DNA from 2 places in the Paenibacillus sp. B-A-8 genome. Region 2 is predicted to be linked to the other one. Evidence: a T-box and tRNA genes for the amino acid it is inferred to sense, from the RefSeq annotation. Region 2 holds a T-box; the other holds one or more tRNA genes.

Region 1 (11,588 bases), 990 kb from region 2:
CTAAGCTTGCAAAAGATACAATCATTATGCATCCAGCACCGGTTAACCGGAATGTCGAGATTGATGATGCAGTTGTAGAGTGCAGTCAATCAAGGATTTTCCCGCAAATGTCTAATGGGGTGCCGGTTCGGATGGCAGTTCTCGAAAGAGCTTTACTATAAAGTTCTAAGAATGATGATGTATAAGGACTAATAAATATACACAAACATGAATTTTTATTATATAATGATGAGAGGGCCCGCAGCTGGGATCTGAGGGTAAAGGTAGAATCATGACAGTGATTATTAGAAACGCCAGTGTATTGAATGAGGAAGGCTTGTTAGAGCGGAAACATATTGTACTTGAAGAAGGTGTTATCTCGACCATAATCGACGGAAATGAAGCTGCTCCAGAAGCGGGAGAGATCATTGATGCAGAAGGCAAGCTGCTCATTCCAGGGCTCATTGATATGCATGTGCACTTACGCGAACCGGGATTTGAACACAAGGAAACCGTAGAAACCGGAAGTCGCTCGGCTGCCAAAGGCGGATTTACTACCATCGCTTGTATGCCTAATACCCGTCCGGTAACAGATACGCCGGAAATCGTACAATTTGTGAAAGACAAAGCGCGTGAAGCAGGACTTGTTAAAGTACTTCCTTATGCAGCCATTACGAAAAACGAGCTCGGACGTGAGCTGACTGATTTTGCGGCCCTTAAAGAAGCTGGAGCTATCGGTTACACCGACGACGGCGTGGGCGTCCAAAGCGCTCAAATGATGAAAGATGCAATGAACATCGCAGCATCGCTCGATATGCCAGTCATTGCTCACTGCGAGGATAACTCACTGGTTGAAGGCTGCTGTGTAGCCGAAGGTGAGTTCGCAAGAAAGCATGGCCTCAAAGGAATTCCAAATGAGTCGGAAGCCATCCATGTTGGACGCGATATTTTGCTGGCTGAAGCGACTGGCGTTCATTACCATGTATGCCATGTAAGTACTGAACAATCGGTGCGATTGATTCGCCAAGCGAAAGAAATCGGCATTAAAGTTACTGCTGAGGTGTGTCCGCATCACTTGCTGCTCTCTGAAGAAGATATTCCCGGCCTAGATGCGAATTGGAAAATGAACCCGCCGCTACGTTCCCGCCGCGATGTTGAGGCATGTATCGAAGGTTTGCTTGACGGCACACTAGATATGATCGTTACGGACCATGCGCCGCATAGTGAGGAAGAGAAGGCTAAAGGCATGCAACTTGCACCTTTTGGTATCGTTGGATTCGAAACAGCTTTTCCACTACTGTACACAGCGTTTGTAGCAACCGGAAAATGGGATTTATCCTTACTAGTACAAAGAATGACCGCTGACCCTGCACGGGTATTCAGACTGAACACCGGTGTGATGGATATCGGAGCTCCTGCAGATTTGACACTGATTGACCTGGAGCAAGAGAAAGAAGTAGACCCAGGATCATTCGCAAGTAAAGGACGTAATACTCCTTTTGGTGGCTGGAAGCTTAAGGGCTGGCCAGTAATGACATGGGTAGACGGCAAAGCCGTATGGACTGAGAAAAACTAGCGGACCGGTGGGGCGGAGTTGCTGATCTTAATGGATGCAGCGATTGAATACACGTACACTCCGGAAGGCTTGTAAGGCATAAGCATTAGACTACAGAAACATGAAGGAGTGGAATGGAATGCAGGCGAGATTGCTGCTGCAAGACGGAACTTTATTTACAGGTACCGCATTTGGCGCTGAGGGCGAAAAGACAGGCGAGGTTGTTTTTAATACTGGAATTACAGGATATCAAGAGGTGCTGTCTGACCCTTCATATTGCGGACAAATCGTTACAATGACTTACCCATTGATCGGGAACTACGGGATTACTCGGGATGACTTTGAATCGGTTCGACCTTTCGTACACGGTTTTGTAGTGCGTCGTCATGAAGAAGTTCCTAGTAACTGGCGTGCTGAATATAGTGTGGACGACTTGCTGAAAGAATACGATATTCCTGGGATCAGCGAGATTGATACTCGGATGTTGACTCGGATTATTCGCCACTACGGAACAATGAAAGCAATCTTGACTACCTCTAACAAACGTGTAGAGGAACTGATGGAAATGATGGGAAATACTACGATTGAGGAATTGCGCAATCAGGTAGCTCGTACGTCAACTGCAAGTTCGTACAGCAGCCCAGGCAACAAAGAAAGAATTGTGCTTGTGGATTATGGTGCAAAAGCTGGTATCCTACGTGAACTTAACGACCGTGGTTGTGATGTTGTTGTTGTACCACATGATGTAAAAGCGGAAGAAGTTCGCCGTCTGAACCCAGATGGTATCCTACTGTCTAACGGCCCTGGGGACCCGAAAGATGTGCCTCATGCTGTCAAGACGATTTCCGAATTGCTTGGCGAATATCCGATCTTCGGTATCTGCCTAGGTCATCAGTTGTTTGCACTGGCTTGCGGAGCAGATACAGAGAAGCTGAAATTCGGTCACCGCGGTGGGAACCACCCTGTGAAGGAACTGGAAAGCGGACGCTGCTTCATCACTTCCCAGAACCATGGTTATACCGTCAATGAGGAATCTGTGAAGAACACTGAACTAGAAGTTACTCACATTAATAATAATGATAAGACTGTTGAAGGAATTAAACATACCCGTTACCCTGCATTTTCGGTGCAATATCATCCGGAAGCAGCGCCAGGACCACATGACAGCAGCTACTTATTTGATCGCTTCCTGCAAATGATTGCAGATCATAAAGCTAAGACACCTGTTGTTTCACGTCAAGCACAACTTGCGGCAAACGCCAGAATCACGGCGCCAAAAACTAACTTACAGCTTGAAGCCGTGAAAGGAGCTCTATAACATGCCAAAGAACGATAAGCTTAAAAAAATTCTAGTGATCGGTTCCGGACCGATCGTCATCGGTCAAGCCGCGGAGTTTGACTACGCAGGAACTCAGGCTTGCCAAGCCCTTAAAGAAGAAGGCGTGGAAGTCGTACTGATTAACAGCAATCCAGCAACAATTATGACAGATACAAATATCGCAGATAAAGTGTACATCGAGCCTATTACGCTTGAATTCGTAACTGCGATTATTCGCCAGGAGCGTCCGGATGGCTTGCTTCCAACGCTGGGCGGTCAAACCGGCCTGAACATGGCTGTAGAATTGGCTCGTGCAGGTGTACTTGAGCAAGAGAATGTTAAGCTTCTTGGTACACAGCTTGATTCCATCGAGAAAGCAGAAGATCGCGATTTGTTCCGTGATCTAATGCGTGAATTGGAACAGCCTGTACCGGATAGCACGATTATTACTACTGTAGATGAAGCAATGAAATTCGCTGAGGAAATTGGTTTCCCTCTGATTGTACGTCCAGCCTATACACTTGGCGGCACAGGCGGCGGGATCTGCGATAACGAAGAAGAACTGCGTGAAACCGTCAAAGCAGGTATTCGTTATAGCCCGATCGGACAATGTCTGGTTGAGAAGAGTATTGCCGGCATGAAGGAAGTTGAATATGAGGTTATGCGTGATGCTAATGACAACTGTATCGTTGTCTGCAACATGGAAAACTTTGATCCTGTAGGCGTACATACAGGTGACAGTATTGTTGTGGCACCTAGCCAGACGTTGTCAGATCGCGAATATCAAATGCTGCGTACAGCTTCGCTCAAAATCATCCGCGCCCTGAATATTGAGGGTGGATGTAACGTACAGTTCGCACTTGATCCACAAAGCTATCAATATTATGTAATCGAAGTAAACCCACGTGTCAGCCGTTCCTCGGCCTTGGCTTCCAAAGCAACTGGATATCCAATTGCCAAAATGGCTGCCAAAATCGCAATGGGTTACACGCTGGATGAAATCATCAATCCGGTTACCGGACAGACCTATGCATGCTTCGAGCCTACACTTGACTATATCGTAAGTAAAATTCCACGCTGGCCGTTCGACAAGTTCATTCACGCGAACCGTAAACTGGGTACGCAAATGAAAGCGACAGGCGAAGTAATGGCGATCGGCCGTACTTTTGAAGAGTCGATTCATAAAGCGATTCGTTCCTTGGAAATTGGTGTACACCGTTTCCGTCTGCCAGGTGCAGAGACATTGGAAGAGAGCGTGCTGCGTGAACGTCTTGCGAAGCCTGACGATGAGCGTCTGTTCCTGATTGCTGAAGCTTTCCGTCGTGGTTACGGGTTGCAAGAGATCCAGGATATTACGAACGTAGACTGGTGGTTCCTCTCCAAAATTGAAGGTTTGATTAACTTTGAAGAAGTGATTCGCGGTGAAGAAACGTTGTCTGCGGAAACTCTATACCAAGCGAAACGCAAGGGCTTTACAGACCGTGCAATTGCTGAGATTCGTGCAGAAGGACAAGCGGACGGCAAGTTTACTAAAGAAGCTGATGTGCGCGCGCTACGTTTGGAGCAAGGTTTAACACCTGTATTCAAAATGGTAGATACTTGTGCGGCTGAGTTCGAAGCTACTACACCTTACTACTACTCGACTTATGAGACTGAGAACGAAGTCATTCATTCTGACAAGCAAAAGGTTATTGTGCTGGGATCTGGTCCAATCCGGATCGGTCAAGGGATTGAGTTCGATTACTCTACAGTGCATGCAGTATGGGCTATTCAGAAGGCTGGATATGAAGCGGTTATCATCAATAATAACCCTGAGACGGTATCTACAGACTTCAATACTTCGGACCGGTTGTATTTTGAACCACTATTCTTCGAAGATGTTATGAACGTAATTGCACAAGAGAATCCGATTGGAGTTATCGTTCAATTCGGTGGTCAGACTGCGATTAACCTTGCGGCACCTCTAAGTGCTGCTGGTGTGAAGATTCTTGGAACTAGTCTTGACAGCATTGATGAAGCTGAGAACCGTAAAAAATTCGAAGCATTGCTGGCACGTCTTGATATCGCTCAACCGAAGGGTAAGACAGTTACAGACGTGGATCAAGCCGTAGAAACTGCACAATCCCTTGGATATCCGGTGCTGGTTCGTCCTTCCTACGTACTAGGCGGACGTGCAATGGAAATTGTATATAACGATACTGAACTGCTCAGCTACATGGTAGAAGCGGTGAAAGTGAATCCAGAGCATCCGGTATTGATTGACCGTTACATGTTAGGTAAAGAGGTTGAGGTAGACGCGATTTGTGATGGTGAGACAGTAGTTATTCCAGGTATCATGGAACATGTCGAGCGTGCAGGTGTTCACTCCGGTGACTCCATCGCTGTATATCCTCCGCAATATCTGGATGAAGGTCTGAAAGCGAAAATTGCCGAAATCACTATCAAGATCGCTAAGGAACTGAAGACGATTGGACTGGTTAACATCCAGTTTGTTATCTATCAGAACGAAGTGTACGTAATCGAAGTAAATCCGCGCTCCTCGCGTACGGTTCCTTTCCTGAGCAAGGTGACAGGAATCCCAATGGCGCATTTGGCAACCAAGATCATTCTCGGCAGCAAGCTGAAGGATGACGGTTATACAGAAGGTTTGTGGCCGGAAAGCGATTATGTATCGGTTAAAGTGCCGGTGTTCTCTTTTGCTAAACTGCGCAGAGTAGAACCTACACTCGGACCTGAAATGAAATCAACCGGTGAAGTTATGGGCCGTGATAAATTGTACGCCAAAGCTTTATACAAAGGTCTGATCGGAGCAGGGATGAAAATTCCAGCTACAGGCGCTATCATCGTTACGGTGGCAGATAAGGATAAAGCAGAAGCTGTAGAACTTATGAAAGGCTTCCACTCCATGGGTTACAAAATCATTGCTACTGGAGGCACGGCACAAGCGCTTGAAGAAGCAGGCCTCAACGTAATGAATGTGAATAAACTGGATGAAGGTGCGCCTAACATTCTCGACTTGATTCGTGGCGGGCAAGCCAACTTCGTCTTTAATACACTGACTAAAGGCAAAACACCAGAACGTGACGGATTCCGTATCCGCCGTGAAGCGGTTGAGAATGGCGTCGTATGTATGACTTCACTGGATACAGTAACTGCACTTCTCAGAATGCTGCAGACGATTAACTTCTCGTCACAGTCCATGCCTGCTTTTGTCGGACAATTGAACTAATCTCATAAAGATGCATAGGGCGGTTTGCGTTTACGCAGACCGTTCCGCTATGCCTAGGGTCTAATAAATAAAGGGTGTGGATGTAGTCTGCACTGGATAGGAGCATGGTTATGGGAGTTGGAGATGTAGAGTGGAAAGCAATGGCGAATCGACTGATGATCGCCTTGGATTATCCTGATGTGACTGGAGCAAGAGCCCTGATCGATAAGCTTGAAGGCATTCCTTGCTATATGAAGGTAGGCATGCAGTTGTTCTATGCGGCAGGACCTGAATTTATTCAAGAGCTGAAATCTCGCGGCTATTCTGTGTTCGTCGATGTGAAAATGCATGATATCCCTAACACGGTCAAAGGTGGCGCTCAAAGTCTTACTACTCTTGGCGCTGATATGTTTAACGTACATGCGGCAGGGGGCACAGCTATGATGGCGGCAGCACGTGAAGGAGCGGCTTCAGCAATCAGTGCTAATGCTGCACTTAAGATGCCTTTGATTATTGCAGTTACCCAGCTAACCAGTACGAGTCAAGAAGTGATGAATAATGAAATTGGGATCGCAGGTGAGGTAGCGGATACTGTGGTAAGATACGCTAAGCTGGCAGCCGATGCAGGTCTAGATGGTGTAGTGGCTTCGCCACAAGAATCTGCAGCTATCGCAGAAGCTTGCGGTCCAGCATTTTGCACCGTTACACCGGGAATCCGGCCAGCAGGTGCTTCATTAGATGATCAGTCCCGGGTTATGACACCTGGAAAAGCCATTCGTCAAGGTAGCCACTACCTTGTTGTAGGACGGCCGATTACAGCTTCACCAGATCCACGTCAAGCAGCACTAAACATTATTGAGGAGATGACCCTAGCATGAGCACATTAAATAGAAGCGAACAAGTAGCAAGTTATCTGCTGGAGATTGGAGCAGTAGCACTGCGTCCACAGGAGCCTTTTACATGGACCTCTGGTATCAAATCGCCGATCTATTGCGACAATCGTCTGACTATGGCTTACCCAGAAGTTCGTAACTATATTGCAGATGCCTTCGCACAGCTTATTAAGAGCGAGTATCCGGACGCTGAAGTGATCGCAGGTACAGCAACCGCAGGTATTCCACACGCGGCTTGGGTAGCAGATAAACTTAATCTGCCAATGGCTTATATCCGTGATAAAGCTAAAGGCCACGGTAAGCAGAATCAGATCGAAGGACTGATTAAGCCGGGACAAAAGGTAGTTGTTATTGAAGATTTGATCTCCACTGGCGGAAGCTCCATTAAAGCCGCTCAGGCCGTGCAAGAAGCAGGTGCAGAAGTATTAGCAGTACTTGCAATCTTCAGCTATGAGCTGGATCGTGCAGTGGATGCTTTTGCTGCAGCTGAAATGCCATTACAAAGCTTGTCCAATTACAGCACATTGATTGATGTGGCTCTTGCACAAGGCAAAATTGAATCGACAGACGTAGAATTACTGAAGTCTTGGAGAAAAGATCCGTCATCATTTGGTCTTTAATTTTTGAATAAATTGAGTATAGTTTTGGCGAGCCTCTCACTTTATAGTGGGGGGCTTTTTTTAACTGCATAGAGTGAGACTAAAAAGAGAGACACAACATACTCAACTGTCATCACAGACAGCAATAGCTGTACTTCGTGCACTTAAACTAACTTTTCTTAGAGGAATTGGCACTATAGTTGCACTTTATGCAATTATAATCAGCTAGTTATTCGCCGGAAGCTCTTAGTAACGTGTTTTAACTGCATAGAGTGCACTTAAAAGTAGAAACAGAACATAATCACCACTAATAGATGCAGAAAGTGCAACTATCCAGTCGCAGAGGATGGAATTTTGCCGGTAACTGCACCTTTTGAAACCTCCTAGTAACATTTTTATAGGAATAATATGAAGAAATCGTAGTATAACTTTAAACGACCTGTAACTTCCCCTCCGGATTAAAGCTTTATACTGTTACTAGCATTATGGATTATTTATCCATAAGTTGTAGAAGGATCAAGTATTTTATAGGAGGATACAATAATGAATCATATAAACAACAATAAGCGACTGTGGCGCCGCTGGTTAAGCCTTGGAGTATGCGCTGCGCTGTTACTACCACTAATATCAGATGGGTGGAATACAGCTTGGGCTGAGCCTTCTAAGGCTTCAACGGAGCAGCGTGTATTGCGTATTGGGAGTCTATGGTCTGGGGAGGACGATTCTTTTTTTCGTCAACAGTTTACGGATATGTATGAATTGCAGCATCCAGAGATCAAGTTGGAGATTATTCCGGCTATAGATACGAATGAGCTTCGGTACATTAACACCTCCACAGACGCAAGCTCTGATAATTTAGAAAATATCCGAGCGATTATGGGCGGGGATAAGCCTGTTGATGTGATTGTCGGTGATAGCGCATTAGTGAACAGTTTGATAGATCATAATCTTGTCCAATCGCTGGAGCCGCTTATAGCGCGTGATCAGTATGATTTAAGCAATATGGCGCCTACAACGCTGAATGGAGTTCGTGAGCTAGGAAGAGGAAGTCTTTTTGCGTTGGCGCCGACCTTCTCGTCTAGTGCGCTTTTTTATAATAAGGGAATCTTTGATGCTGCTGGTGTCGGCTACCCAACGGACAAGATGACTTGGAATGAATTATTTACGCTGGCAGATAAGGTGACGAAGAGATCAACAAATAAAGAAACTCAGATATATGGGTTCTCGATGAACCGTTACTTAAGTGATCCATTCTGGGATATGCAGAGCTACGTCGCGCCGCTAGAACTTACAATGTACGATAATAAAGGTCAGCATATGACTGTAAATACTACACAGTGGCATCAGGCTTGGACTACTTACAGTCAGTTGGTTAAAAAGCAAATTGTACCTGGGTTAAATGGGTTGGATTTTGCAGGAACAGAAGGGGATAGCTATAGTCCAATCCAAGGGGATTTATTCCTCGCAGGAAAAGCGGCAATGGTCGTTGGGGAATACGGCTATCTCAATGATCTGGCAGTAGTGGAGCGTAATGCTGCTAAGATCAAGAATTACCATCCTTTCAAATTGGGGGTTGTTACTGTACCCACTTATCAAGAGAAGCCTGGTGTTGCCATTGGAACATGGCTTGGGAATATGATGGCTATAAGTTCTACGGCTACTAATAAAGAAGATGCTTGGGATTTGATTAAATTCGTCAACAGTAATGAGGTTGCCAAAATTAAAGCCCATAACAAGAGTGAACTGACTTCCCGCAAGGATTATATTACCGCTCAGACCCCTTCTGTAAACTTGGAAGCTTTTTATACGCTCCGACCATTACCTGCAACGGATCCTTTATTGATTAGTTTACAGATGCAGAAGCCTGGGATTAGCCGAATAAGCGATGTTGGGCGGCAATTATTCATTGATGTCTATCAGGGTAAGAAAACGGTCGAGAGTGCACTCAAAGCTTGGGAGAAGCAAGGGAATACCATGCTGGATACACTTGAAAAAGATCCCACGGTCTATTTCGACTCGATCGGTGAATGACTCTGGAATATGCCCTAAGCCACCAGTTTTCTGGTGGCTTATTTTGTGGAACTTGGGCATGATAAGTTCAGAGCGGTGTATCATAAATTTGCGAAAAGGAGAAGAGGGCATCATGAATTGGATATACTTCGCGAAACTGTTCAGGACCAGATTTCAAGCAGGTTGTTTGGCTAAAAGATTGGAGCAAGATGGCTGGATTTACGGTTATCATGACCCGCGTTTTGTAGAAATTTATCGATCCCGTAAGGGAAGGTACGGGGTTAGATTTCTGCCTTAAGAACTTTTATAAATTCTTCCTTGACGTAGACCCAATTTGTAATGTATATTATTTATTGTCGCTGTTTGAATATTTTTTCTGACGCGGGGTGGAGCAGCCCGGTAGCTCGTCGGGCTCATAACCCGAAGGCCGCAGGTTCAAATCCTGCCCCCGCAACCAATTTATTTACAACAGCAATTGTACATTCGGATATTTTTTAGATCCGGGCCCTTAGCTCAGTTGGTTAGAGCGGTCGGCTCATAACCGATTGGTCGGGGGTTCGAGTCCCTCAGGGCCCACTTAGAGAAAACCCTTACTTTGTAAGGGTTTTTTGCTGTCTATAAATATAGAAATATTAAGAAAATAGAATGGAATGGCCAGATTTTTGAGATTGCCAACGGATTTGCTAACCAGAATTATTTTTCTGCAGTTTCGAGCTGTTTTTCAGCATATTTATTCAGTTCGGCTTCAATTTTGTCAATGGCCTCTTCCTGCATGATTGGGAGTAGGTTTGAGTATCGTTCGTTGAACATCGATGGAGTCATACCCAGTCGTTCAGCAGCTACCTTTGGATTTATATAACCTCCGCCAGCTAGCAACATACTAAGTCATTATCCTCATATGAGTCTCCATATTCTTTTTTATAAGCCCCGATTTGCTTGTAGCGTTCCTTAAGGTCATCAATAATATTCTGAAAAAGTTTTACCCGTCGTATGGAATTATTCGTTTTTGGACGTTGAATGACTAAACCATCACGTGTCCAGTTGACCGTCTGAATCACCTAGAGTTCTTTCTTTTCAAAGTCGAGATCATCCCAGCGAATTCCAAGGATCTCACCACGTCTCATTCCAGTATAAATTGCCAATGAAAACACAATAGACTGGCGGGCGCCTCATCAAGCCAACAGGCAGTATAGTTTAACTTAAACTAAACTTTCCGTTTCCCGCAGTTAACATAAGGTGTAATCTGAAAGCACCTTTTTTGAAGGTGATACTCATCAAGAACCGTATTTATGAAGGAGTGACTTAATGCAAGCTATTAAATCTATAATAGATTGTCCAGAGCGTCATATAGAGTTTGCTGAATATGTTAAAGAAAAATGGCCAAACGTACAGAAGGTGGTACTCCCAAAAATTGACGAGAGTTTATCGGCTGAAGATGGTTTGCCATTAACATTTCTGTTATTAAAAAACGACAAAATAATTGGATTTTATCAATTGATTGAACAGGAATATATAATTCGAAAAGATTTATCGCCATGGATTGCTCCTTTGTTCATTGACGAGAATGAGCGAGGGCAAGGTTTAGGTTCAGTATTGTTGGAGCATGCCAGAAAAATGGTGGGGCAATTCGGATATACGAAGGTTTATATAACGACTGACCATATTCATTACTATGAGAAATATGGATTCAGAGAAATCGGTTTGGATAATTTCGAATGGGGACGACCCACCAAAATCTATGAGCACGATACTATAAAGTAATTTATCGCAACATGTTTTTTTGGGACTTAACTAACGGGAAACGATAGTTGAATCTACAGAGGGATGGTATCAAACATGGACTATGAAATCAAAATAGCGACCTTGGAACATAAAGAAATACTCAGCAACCTGTTACAATTCTATATTTATGATTTCTCAGAATTTATGGAGTTGCAGTTTGAGGCAAACGGTAAATATGGTAATTATCCAATTGATGAATATTGGTCTAAAGACCCCAATTATCCATATTTAATCAGTCTCAATG
Region 2 (11,588 bases):
ATTTGATCTATAAAGAAATCAGTAGTGAGTCGCTTCGCACGCGAGTCGCCGCCGTCTGGATCAAGGATAAATACTTATCATCATTGGCTTCAAAGTTTATTGAGAGCTTCAAGAATGGTTAATTCACTTGTTGTTGAATGAGCCTATCCTCTTCTTCTTTAATACGACTAATATCAATCCGTTCAAACAACAATTGTAAATCAGTTATCTGTTGATAAGGGGGAACTGCGCAGGGCTGCCAATTCGGTTGTTCAAGCGATAAGAACCCCCTGATCTTCTCACAAGAAAAAGGTAGAAACGGATGCAGCAAACTTGCCAAATTAGCGATAATCTGAACGCAAGTAAATATTGTAGAATCACAGGCTTCCCGATCCTCTTTTACCTGAATCCAAGGCTTTTGCCGATCAAAATACTGATTTGCCTTACGTACATAAGAAAAAATATACTCCAGCGCATCCTTTAAATCTCCCGCTTCAATTAGGCGCCCTGACTCCAGATACAAGAGGTCAATATTGTCCCTCCACCCCTTATCTAATTCTCCCTTCGGCACTTTCCCTTCATAAAACTTATCCACAAAAGCCAATGAACGATTCACAAAGTTACCAAATGCTCCAAGCAGCTCACCATTATGACTATAAATAAACTCTCTCCAGGAAAAATCCGTATCCCGCTTCTCAGGCCCGTTGGCAATTAAAAAATAACGAATAGAGTCAGGATGATACCGTTCTAGAATATCAGGTACCCAGACCGCCCAATTACGGCTAGTGGAGAACTTCTGCCCTTCAAGGGTTAAATATTCGCTAGATATAATCCGGTCCGGTAAATGTAACTCTTTTGCTCCTAATAAGACGGCTGGCCATATCAAGGTATGAAAAGGAATATTGTCTTTACCATGTACATAATAAGCGGTAATATCCTCATTTTTCTCTGACCAAAATTCCTCCCAGCTCCCCCCAGATTGTATGGCCCACTGCTTGCTGGCTGATAAATAACCACTTACCGCCTCAATCCAGACATAAATCTTCTTATCTTCAAATCCAGCTACAGGAACATCTACACCCCAAGATAAGTCTCTGGTTACTGCCCGATCCTGAAGCTCCTCCTTTAAATATCGTTTGGTCAGTTTTATTGCATTTTCTCTCCAGTGTACTGCTTCGTCTACATAATCAGTTAATTCAGATTGAAATTTAGATAAGCTAAGATAAAAATGTTCTGTCGGCCGTTCTGTCGGTGTATTCCCACATAATTTACAGACTCTGTCCAATAAATCGGCAGGGTCTAGAATCGTAGAACAATAATCGCATTGATCTCCACGCGCCCGCTGTCCACATACCGGACAAGTGTCTTCCACATATCTGTCTGGCAAAAATCGCTGGTCTACCTCGCAGTAACATTGCGCAATGGTTTTTTTATATAAATGACCATTCTCTAGCAGCTTCGCAAACAACTCTTGCACGACCTTATGATGCTGCTGTTAATCCGTTCGAGTATATAGATCATAACTAAATCCCAGCTCTTCAAAACACTTCAGAAACTCTTCGTGGTATCGACTTGCAAAAGCTTCGGGTGTGATCCCTTCATTAGCAGCCTGAACCGCTACAGGTGTGCCATGACAATCGCTGCCTGACACATATAAAACGTTATCCCCCTTGCTGCGAAAATAGCGTGCCAGCACATCCCCAGGCAACACACTTGATAATCTTCCAAGATGTAAAGATCCATTCGCATACGGCCAAGCTCCGCCTATAAACACATTACTCATTAACCTTCTCCTCCTTTTTTTAGACAACAAAAAACTCCCATCCACAAAGGACGAGAGTTCTACTCACGTGTTACCACCTAATTTTATAAATGCCTCATGACATTTACCTCTTCAGGTACGACGTTAATAAACGTTTATACCCTAGCACTATAACGGATGCAGGTTCCGGCGCAGCCTACAACCCAAAAGGTTTCGATGCGCAGCTCTGAGACCATATTCCCAAGGTTTTTCTTTACTCCTTTTCAGCGAACGGAGCTCTCTGTAAAAAGAATTGCCGTGGTACTCTTTCTCTTCTTTGCTTTTACATATTCAAGTTACAGGAAATAATACTCAATTTGTTGTTTATTGTCACTGCGAAACATCAAGCTCACTGTAACTTTTCCAGTTAATTTCCGTCTTTTATATAAATAAGTTACAAGGAGGTCCCTCAGTGAAAAAAGTAAATTTACTTGTACTCTCTGTTCTTTTACTAGCAGGAGTATGGGGTTGTTCCGATAATAAAGTTAATTCTGTTCCCAAAAGTGAACCCTATACTTCCAAAGAAGCCATCAGTAGGGGAGATATTGTTTCATTTAAAAAAGTGTACAACCTAGATAAATTCGAGCAATTTATAACTAATCTCTCCAGCAAAAAAGCAGACAATATACGCGTTACAAGTTACACAGATGAGGGTGATCCCATATTTAAGGATTTGAAGTTTGATGGCAGTATAATTAATTATAGCTATGATACTTCTAATGATGAATTTGGTGGGAGCAACAAAGGTTTCAGAACCGATACTTGCTCCGAAGTGACGAGTAAAAAAAGCACACAAGGTGAAATTATCTATTCGATCAGCGGTTGCACAAATAATGACTCTGAAATTGATTACTACCTTTTTCGCACAACAGAATGAAATACTGAAATAAAAAAGACCACCCAATCATAATACAATTGGATGGTCTCTGTACTTCATATTATTTCATGATTTTGCAAATATCATTGGTGAATTGAACAGGATCACTAACCTGTAGACCTTCAATCAACAGGGCTTGGTTGTACAGCAGGTTCGTGTATAAACCGAGCTTTTCTTTGTCGTTCTCTGCTGCCGCCTTCAAGGACTGGAATACTTCGTGATGGATGTTGATTTCGAGTACCTTGTCCGCTTGAACCTCTTGGCCATTCGGCATCGATTTCAAGATTTTTTCCATCTCGATGGTCAGTTCGCCTTCAGCAGAGAGACATACCGGATGAGTCTTCAAACGTTTGGAAGCTTTAACATTTTTCACTTTGCCGGACAGGATGTCCTTCATCGCTTCAAAAAGCTCCTTGTTTTCGTTCTCTTCCGCTTCCGTTGGCTTGTCCGCTTCGTCAGCTTCAATACCAAGATCTCCGCTGGATACAGACTTAAATTCTTTTTCCTTATAAGACATGATCATCTTGATTGCAAATTCATCAATATCATCAGTGAAGTAGAGAATTTCAAATCCTTTATCCGAAACAAGCTCAGTTTGCGGGAGTTTCTCGATTCTGTCGATTGACTCTCCGGAAGCATAGTAGATATACTTCTGATCTTCTGGCATTCTAGACACATATTCGTCCAGCGTTACCAGCTTTTTCTCCTTGGAGGAGTAGAACATCAGCAGATCTTGAAGGGTATCTTTGTGCATACCATAATCGTTGTACACACCAAACTTAAGCTGTCTGCCAAAAGCATTATAGAACTGCTCGTACTTCTCTCTTTCATCCTTCAGCAAGCTTTGCAGTTGGCTCTTCACTTTGTTCTTAATGTTCTTAGCAATCAGAGTCAGCTGACGGTCATGCTGGAGCATCTCTCTGGAGATGTTCAAGGAAAGATCCTCTGAATCCACCATACCTTTTACAAAGCTGAAGTAATCAGGCAAGAGATCCGCACATTTGTTCATGATCAACACACCGTTGGAATACAGCTCAAGACCTTTTTCATATTCCTTTGTGTAATAGTCAAACGGTGTATTTTCTGGGATGAACAAAATCGCATTGTACACTACAGCACCATCGGCACTGATATGAATATGTTTAAGCGGCTTGTCGAAGCCGTAACGCTTCTCTGCATAGAAGTTATCGTAATCTTCCGTAGTCAGCTCGCTTTTGTTCTTACGCCAGATTGGCACCATGCTGTTCACGGTTTGTTCTTGAATAACTTCTTCGAACTCGTTCTCCGTACCTTCTTTTGGCTTTGACTCCTTCACGTCCATTTTGATTGGGAAACGGATGAAGTCGGAGTATTTTTTAATGATGGATTTCAGGCGGTATTCTTCCAAATATTCATCATATTGATCTTCTTCAGTATTGTCTTTAATTTTCAAAATTACATCAGTACCCACAGAATCCTTCTCGACAGACTCGATAGTATAGCCGTCAGCGCCCTTAGACTCCCATTTAAAGGCTTCCTCGCTGCCTAGAGCCTTACTGATCACCGTTACATCATCTGCCACCATAAAAGCAGCATAGAAGCCAACACCGAACTGTCCGATGATATTATGACCATCTTTAGCTTCATTCTCTTTCTTAAAAGCAAGAGATCCGCTCTTCGCGATCGTTCCCAGGTTATTCTCCAGTTCCTCTTGCGTCATACCGATACCAGTATCGGAGATCGTCAGAGTTCTGTTCGCCTTATCGGCAGTCACTTTAATATAATAATCTTCTTTATTGAAGACCAGGCTTTCGTCAGATAATGCTTTGTAATAGATCTTATCAATCGCATCACTTGCATTGGAAATTAGCTCGCGCAGGAAAATTTCCCGTTGTGTATAAATGGAGTTAATCATCATTTCCAGCAATCTTTTCGATTCGGCTTTAAACTCTTTTTTGGCCATGAATAAATAGATCTCCTTTCAAAATAAACATCTTGTCCAACATTTCGTGATTAGCACTCTTGTTAGATGAGTGCTAATTCTTCTTTTTATATAACATAAACTGATTTTGAATGTCAATATTTACAGTGACTTTCTTTAAAGAATGCTATCTTTTACATACAAATTTAAGATTTTATTGATCATTAATGACCCACTTGCGCGTAGGCTGATTCTATGTTTTAAATAGACTAGACGCATAAATTCCAAATAAAGGGTTATCATTATCAGACCTAGGAGGAATTCGAATGAATAAACAAGCACAGTCCATTGTAAATCCCATAGCAAAAAGCCCCGTAAAAAACCTTATTGGCAGTGTATTTATTCCCGTAAACGATATTGAAAAAGCCCGTAGCTGGTATTGCCATGTCCTAGGACTCCAGGAAGCAGATCATCCGATTATGAACGGTCATTTATGCCCGTTAACTATGCAAGGAAGCACTGGGATCATTCTGGACACCATGCCCATGTGGGGAGGTTTAGAGCCTGAAGGGGCTCCTCCAATTCAAACACCTGCTCTTATGCTTATAACCGATGATTTGCAAGCCTCTTTCAACTATATGAAGGAGCTCGGTGTAGAGATAGTAACCGAAATTCAAGATCAACAATGGTTTGTGGTGAAAGACCCTGATGGGAATAAACTAATGATTTGCAAGTAACATTTGCGTTAGAAATTGCAATGGCTGAGACTTCCACTTCTTAGGATGCATCAAAAGCTGCAGATCGAAGTGAATTTCTGGATGCGCGAAGGACAGCTCGGCCAAGTTACCCCGCTCAATTTCTTCCTCTGCAACAATTTTCGGGAGTAATGCAATCCCTAAACCATTCATAACACATCGTTTTATCGCTTCTAGATTCGAAAGCTCAAAACCAATGCGGAATATAATCCCGTGCTCTTTTAACAAGTTCTCGAACAGACTCCGGTAAATACAGCTCTCTTCAGAAACAATTAATTCACAGTTATTTAGATCCTGTAGCGTTACCGTTTCCATCTGGGCAAGAGGATGATTAACGGGGGCTATCAAGACGAGCGGTTCATCTCTAATGATCGTACGATCCAGCAAAGAATCCGTTGTGGTACGATCGAGCATCAGACCGATGTCTACTTCCCCATCTTTTATTTTGGCCACAAGGTTAGCTTCCTGCATCGTTTGTAGATGGATATCAAGTTTCGGGAATTTCGTCCTCAACTGCTGTAAGTAGGGTGGCAAGTAGAATGCAGCTAAAGAATCAATCGTACCAATCGTTAGCGTACCTCCTATTTGCTGGGCAATGGTTTCTTTTGAACGGTCATACAGATCCAAAATCTCCACGAATAGCTTCAAAAGCTCTTCACCAGGCGGGGTTAGACGCAGCACTCGACCATGCCTTTCTATTAAAGGCACTCCGTATTCCTTCTCTATCTTCTGTATTTGCATCGTAACACTCGACTGCGCGTAACCTAGCTCTTCAGCAGCCCGTGTAAAGCTCTGACGTTTAGCCACCTCGCGGAATGTTCGTAAATAGGTTAAATCCATAACCTCACCCTAACATCAATATTTTTGATGATACACATCATTTATTATAGCTAACGACGATGCAACATTCCATGGTAAAGTGTATGTAGAGGAATTAAAATATTATGGAGGCCGATAATTTATGCTTACAGAACAACAGATTTATGGAATTTATGTCCCCGTGGTCACCCCGTTCAATGCTGCTGGTGAAGTCGATTTGGATTCGTATCAGCGTTATGTAAAGAACATTATTAACAACAGCATACAAGGTCTGGTCGTTAATGGAACCACCGGTGAATCGCCAACTGTAACCGTAAATGAAATGCAGCTTCTAGTAAACACTTCTCGTGAGCTTTTACAATCTACATCTATCCCCTTAGTAGTCGGTACAGGAACCAATGACACAGCTTCTACGGTAGCACGTACAGAGATCGCAGCTAACCTTGGTGCTGATTGCGCGCTAGTAGTCGTCCCTTATTATAGTCGTCCTTCGCAAGAAGGCATCATTGCCCATTTCCGTAAAGCAGCAGAAGTAGGCATTCCAATCATGGCTTATGACATTCCAAGTCGTACGGGTACTGCTATGACCGTAGATACTGCACGTACAATCCTAGAAATGAATAATGTTGTCGGATTAAAAGACTGTTCGGGCAGCACCAAATTGGTTACTGAGCTAGTTCGTACGGGTACCAAACCGGTGCTCGGCGGCGACGATTCACTCTTTTACGAAATGCTTAGCTGCGGAGCAACTGGAGGTATGCTTGCTACTGCGAACGTTTATCCAGCAGAATGTATCCGTATATACGAAGCTTTCAAATCCGGTCAATTAGACTTAGCTAAAGAAAACTTTGAACAACTGCTGCCGATCATCCGCCTCTTGTTCAAGGAATCGAATCCCGCTCCAATCAAATGGATGCTTAACCAGAATGGCCTAATCGATTCGGATACGCTTCGCCTCCCTATGACTTCCATCAGCACAGCGCTTCAACAAGAGCTTGGTTCTTATGTTCAGGACAACGCGATTGAAGCCACCGCATAAGAGAATATAACAGCCGTTATACAGTGAGGAACTGTTTAGCGGCTGTTTTTTTGCCTCTCTCCATTTTAAAGGTGACGAATACATCTTTATCTGTGTCAAAAACTATACCCTCTCTTGAATTCACCTTATCATCAAATAACAAAAAAACCATCAGATATACTCTGACGGTTTTGAGATCTTATTATGATAAACGTCCAGCTTTCAAAACAACTTATCTGCTGCTCGTTTGTCTTCCTTTAGTGAACCACTCGGACTTTGGCTTTAATGGAGGGTTAGACTTTGGCTTTGCTTTGGCAGGTTTAGATGCCGCTGGTTTTGAAGCTGCTGGTTTAGCTGATGACGGTTTACCAGATGACGGTCTGGAATTCGCTGGTCTTGAACCTGACGGTTTCGAAGATCGTTCTGTCTTCATCTGCGTTTTACGAGACATCGGATACGGGTGATCCTTCACCTCTGGAATCGATTTCCCGATCAATTTCTCGATATCTTTAAGGAACGGAAGCTCTTCAGATTCGCAAAAAGAAATTGCAGTTCCACTCAGCCCCGCTCTGCCCGTACGTCCGATTCGGTGCACATAAGTTTCTGGAATATTCGGCAAGTTGAAGTTGATTACATGAGACAGCTCATCGATATCAATTCCGCGCGCGGCGATATCCGTAGCGACTAGAACGCGGGTTGCACCACTTTTAAAATTCCGCAATGCATTCTGACGATCATTCTGTGATTTATTGCCGTGAATGGCTTGTGCAGAAATGTTCACCTTCGCTAGGTCACGTGTAACACGGTCAGCACCACGTTTGGTCCGAGTAAACACTAGAGCAGAGACAATCGATTTATCCTGTAACAAAAGATTCAATTGATTCTGTTTATTTCCGTTTTCTAATAAATAGATCGATTGTTCGATTCTATCCGCAGTAGAAGATACGGGGGTGATTTCTACTTTCACTGGGTTCACAAGCAAGGTTTTGATCAATTTTGAGATCTCAGTAGGCATCGTTGCAGAGAAGAATAATGTTTGTTTCTTCGTAGGCATTTTAGCGATGATTCGTTTCACATCATGGATAAAGCCCATATCTAGCATACGGTCAGCTTCATCCAAGACAAGAATTTGGACATGCTGCAAATCCACACGTTTTTGATTGATCAGGTCGATAAGTCTACCAGGTGTAGCTATTAGAATATCAGCACCTTGATTCAGGGCACGCTCTTGCACTTTCTGTGATACACCGCCAACGATGGCAGCAGAGCGGATATCTGTATATTGGCTATACGCTTTTATGTTATCAGCAATTTGGATCGCTAGTTCTCTTGTTGGTGTTAAGATCAGCGAGCGAATGCGTCGCACATTGTTTGTTTTGTTGGAATTGGTTTGTTCGCTTAATAATTGAATAATAGGTACAGAAAATGCAGCTGTCTTTCCTGTTCCCGTTTGAGCACATCCAAGTAAATCTCTGCCAGCTAATACGGCTGGGATCGATTGTTCCTGTATAGGTGTAGGTGATGTATAGTTTTCTTTGGTTAAAGCCTTTAAAATCGCAGGCATAATATTCAGTTCGTTAAATGTCATTCTAGTCTCCTTAATTTCTAATACATATATTCTTTACATTAAATCCATTTTTCACGTCATAAACAATAATCATAACATAATTAGTCACATAATAATAGATATTCTTTATCATCACACCAATTTTCATTAAAAATCCATTTCAGGATACGATCCACTTTGCTATTCAAACAGTTTAAACATCTGCCAGTTTAACTAGCGTATCAGCCACATAACGGTTCTAAGCACACAACAAAAAAAGCGGAGGATTTCTCCCCCGCTTCCTATGATTGTTATGAAGACTAGTCTACGATTTCAGCAGTGTCGCCATTGTTGGCACCAGCAGCATTAGCTTCGTCAGTATCAATATGCATATCAAGTTTGAAGCTGTCGGATACACGAGCAATTACGTTCTCCAATACAAGACCGCGGTCGCCACCGAGACGAACTTTAAGCAATTGCTTATCCGCAATGCCCCAAGCTTCAGCTTCGGAAGTGTGGAAGTGAATGTGACGAGCTGCGATAATAACGCCTTGTTCTAATTCAACTTCACCAGCAGGTCCTTTTAGCGTAATACCAGGTGTTCCTTCAATATTTCCAGATTCGCGAACTGGAGCTTTCACGCCAAGTGCGAAGGAGTCAGTACGGGAAATTTCCAATTGGGAAGCCGGACGAGCAGGTCCCAAGATTCTTACTTTGTCAAATTTACCTTTGCTACCGATAACTGCTACTTGTTCATTTGCTGCAAATTGTCCTGGTTGGGAAAGTGGTTTGAACTCAGTTAATTGATATCCTGGGCCAAACAGAGCCTCCACGTGCTCTTGCGTAAGGTGAATATGTCTAGCCGACACACCTACGGGTACAGTCTTACTCATTGTAAAGTCACTCCTTGTATTTTCTCTAGTATCTGTACAAGCCATTAACCATTATACATCTTATTTCACCAAAATAAAAAGGGCTGCATCATAACGAAGGCCCTTTTTTCGACAATTTATGTTTTTTGGACAAGATTGTCATGGTTTAGACACCTGAGAGGGCAAGTTTACGCTTAAAAAAGATGTCGCATTCTCATACATCCAGCCTTTTACAGTATCCTCAGGATAATAACGAAGCAGTTGTTCTATAAGATCAGGGTATTTTCCCGGATGCTCCAACTTCTCAACCCAAGTATCAATGCCATCAAAATCTGAGCCAAACATCAGATGCTTCTCTCCGCCGAGACTGCATACCTGTTCAATATGCTTTAACAAATCATCCATACGAGCCTTTCCATGATCACATACAAACCACGGATAAAAGGTCAGCCCCATTCTCCCGTCCATCGCAATTAGAGCTTTTATCTGTTCATCTTTCAAATTTCTAACGTGACCGCAAATGGCTGCGGCATTCGAATGAGAAGCTATAAACGGACGAGAGCTTAAATCTGCCAGTTCCCAAAACCCTGCTTGCGACAAATGCGACACATCCAGCAGCATTCCACTGTGGTTGCACCATTCTACCAGCTTTCTCCCTTTCTCCGTAAATCCACCATTACGCTTCTCTAGCACACCATCTGCTGCCCAATTCGCATAATTCCAAGTGACACCTAGAAACCGCACTCCAAGTTCGAAACAGAGCTGAGCATAAAACAAGTTCCCTTCTAAGCCGTCTACGCCCTCCAGAGAGAGCATTGCTTGAGGAGGTGCTCCAACTAATCGATTCTCCACTTCCTCCTTCCAGCGTAACCACTGAAGCCCATCTGTGCTCACTATCTTTTGCCTAAAGAGATCAATTTGTCCTAAAACATGTTCAAAGCTAGGTTTACCTCTCGTAGCTGAAAGATATATCGCAAAACATTGCAACTCCACTCCGCCAGATGCCAACCGTTCTGCAGTAACATCTAATCGAGGGTCATTGTCGAAATTAATATCCGGAGAGGCTTGCATTTTGCTTAGCACATCACAATGAAAATCTGCTACCTTAAACTTTTCAGCTCTCATTTAGCACCCCCACCTCCTCACAGTTCCAGCCGTACATTTTACTTCTAAGTGCCTATTTCAGATATTATGCAGAAAAACTCCTGACTATAAATCAAAAGCAAAAAACCTGTTTACAATAGTAAACAGGTTCATTCATTCTATAGGTCTATTATCTGGGTTCAACAATCAGTTTAATCGCGGTTCGATCTTCTCCATCAATCACTATATCAGTGAAGGCAGGAATGCAGATCAAATCAACTCCGCTTGGTGCAACAAATCCCCGGGCAATGGCAACTGCTTTGACTGCTTGATTCAGTGCTCCAGCTCCAATAGCTTGTAATTCTGCCGATCCACGTTCACGAAGAACACCCGCTAATGCGCCGGCGACGGAATTTGGATTGGATTTAGCTGATACTTTTAATACATCCATAGTAAGTACCTCCCCTGGGAAAATAATGGTGTTCTTCCACTACTTTAGATGTTATTCGCGAGAGAAGAAATAATTCCTTCTTTTTACGGACCACGTCTTCCAAAAACGGTATAAAAGATACTCTTTTACGATATAAAAAATATCACACTTTACCCTTACTCAGCGAAATTACCCGGATTAAACGATACTCTGTTCTACGTTTAGCTCATAACCCATTCATCTTCACGCAACCGTATCTTCTCCAGACGAGTTGCCGCACCAGTAGTTTCATCTAATTCTGCAAATAAACCGTGAAGCTGCCACTTACCTTCATCGACAACAAATCGTGCTGGAAGCTGAGTTGTGAACTTGTAAAGTACTGCATCTCTTTCCATACCCAGAATACCTTCGCTTGAACCAACCATACCCGCATCGGTTAAATACGCAGTTCCTCCTGGCAAAATCACATCATCGTTAGTCTGAACATGCGTATGTGTCCCAACAACAA

What was found. The T-box of region 2 lies ahead of metG (methionine--tRNA ligase). A T-box ahead of a tRNA ligase gene usually reads a tRNA of that ligase, here a tRNA-Met.
Region 1: it has a tRNA-Met gene. The T-box ahead of metG (methionine--tRNA ligase) is inferred to sense a tRNA for this amino acid. The anticodon was not compared.

What each region holds. Positions count from the first base shown of each region.
Region 1 covers NZ_CP183882.1:5,176,882-5,188,469, reverse strand. The annotation lists gene ACN6MV_RS23490 (aspartate carbamoyltransferase catalytic subunit) at 1-161, shown strand, start outside; gene ACN6MV_RS23485 (dihydroorotase) at 272-1,555, shown strand; gene carA (glutamine-hydrolyzing carbamoyl-phosphate synthase small subunit) at 1,674-2,852, shown strand; gene carB (carbamoyl-phosphate synthase large subunit) at 2,854-6,081, shown strand; gene pyrF (orotidine-5'-phosphate decarboxylase) at 6,192-6,938, shown strand; gene pyrE (orotate phosphoribosyltransferase) at 6,935-7,573, shown strand; gene ACN6MV_RS23460 (ABC transporter substrate-binding protein) at 8,096-9,583, shown strand; gene ACN6MV_RS23455 (hypothetical protein) at 9,696-9,860, shown strand; tRNA gene ACN6MV_RS23450 (tRNA-Met) at 9,943-10,019, shown strand; tRNA gene ACN6MV_RS23445 (tRNA-Ile) at 10,065-10,138, shown strand; gene ACN6MV_RS23440 (hypothetical protein) at 10,256-10,441, opposite strand; gene ACN6MV_RS23435 (hypothetical protein) at 10,621-10,686, opposite strand; gene ACN6MV_RS23430 (GNAT family N-acetyltransferase) at 10,868-11,323, shown strand; gene ACN6MV_RS23425 (GNAT family N-acetyltransferase) at 11,399-11,588, shown strand, end outside.
Region 2 covers NZ_CP183882.1:4,188,130-4,199,717, forward strand. The annotation lists gene ACN6MV_RS18700 (LysR family transcriptional regulator) at 1-122, shown strand, start outside; partial or broken gene metG (methionine--tRNA ligase) at 119-1,762, opposite strand; T-box leader at 1,806-2,067, opposite strand; gene ACN6MV_RS18710 (DUF4362 domain-containing protein) at 2,193-2,657, shown strand; gene htpG (molecular chaperone HtpG) at 2,719-4,599, opposite strand; gene ACN6MV_RS18720 (VOC family protein) at 4,884-5,294, shown strand; gene ACN6MV_RS18725 (LysR family transcriptional regulator) at 5,277-6,152, opposite strand; gene dapA (4-hydroxy-tetrahydrodipicolinate synthase) at 6,274-7,170, shown strand; gene ACN6MV_RS18735 (DEAD/DEAH box helicase) at 7,382-8,737, opposite strand; gene pduL (phosphate propanoyltransferase) at 9,016-9,588, opposite strand; gene ACN6MV_RS18745 (dipeptidase) at 9,727-10,692, opposite strand; gene ACN6MV_RS18750 (stage V sporulation protein S) at 10,841-11,101, opposite strand; gene ACN6MV_RS18755 (TIGR00282 family metallophosphoesterase) at 11,302-11,588, opposite strand, start outside.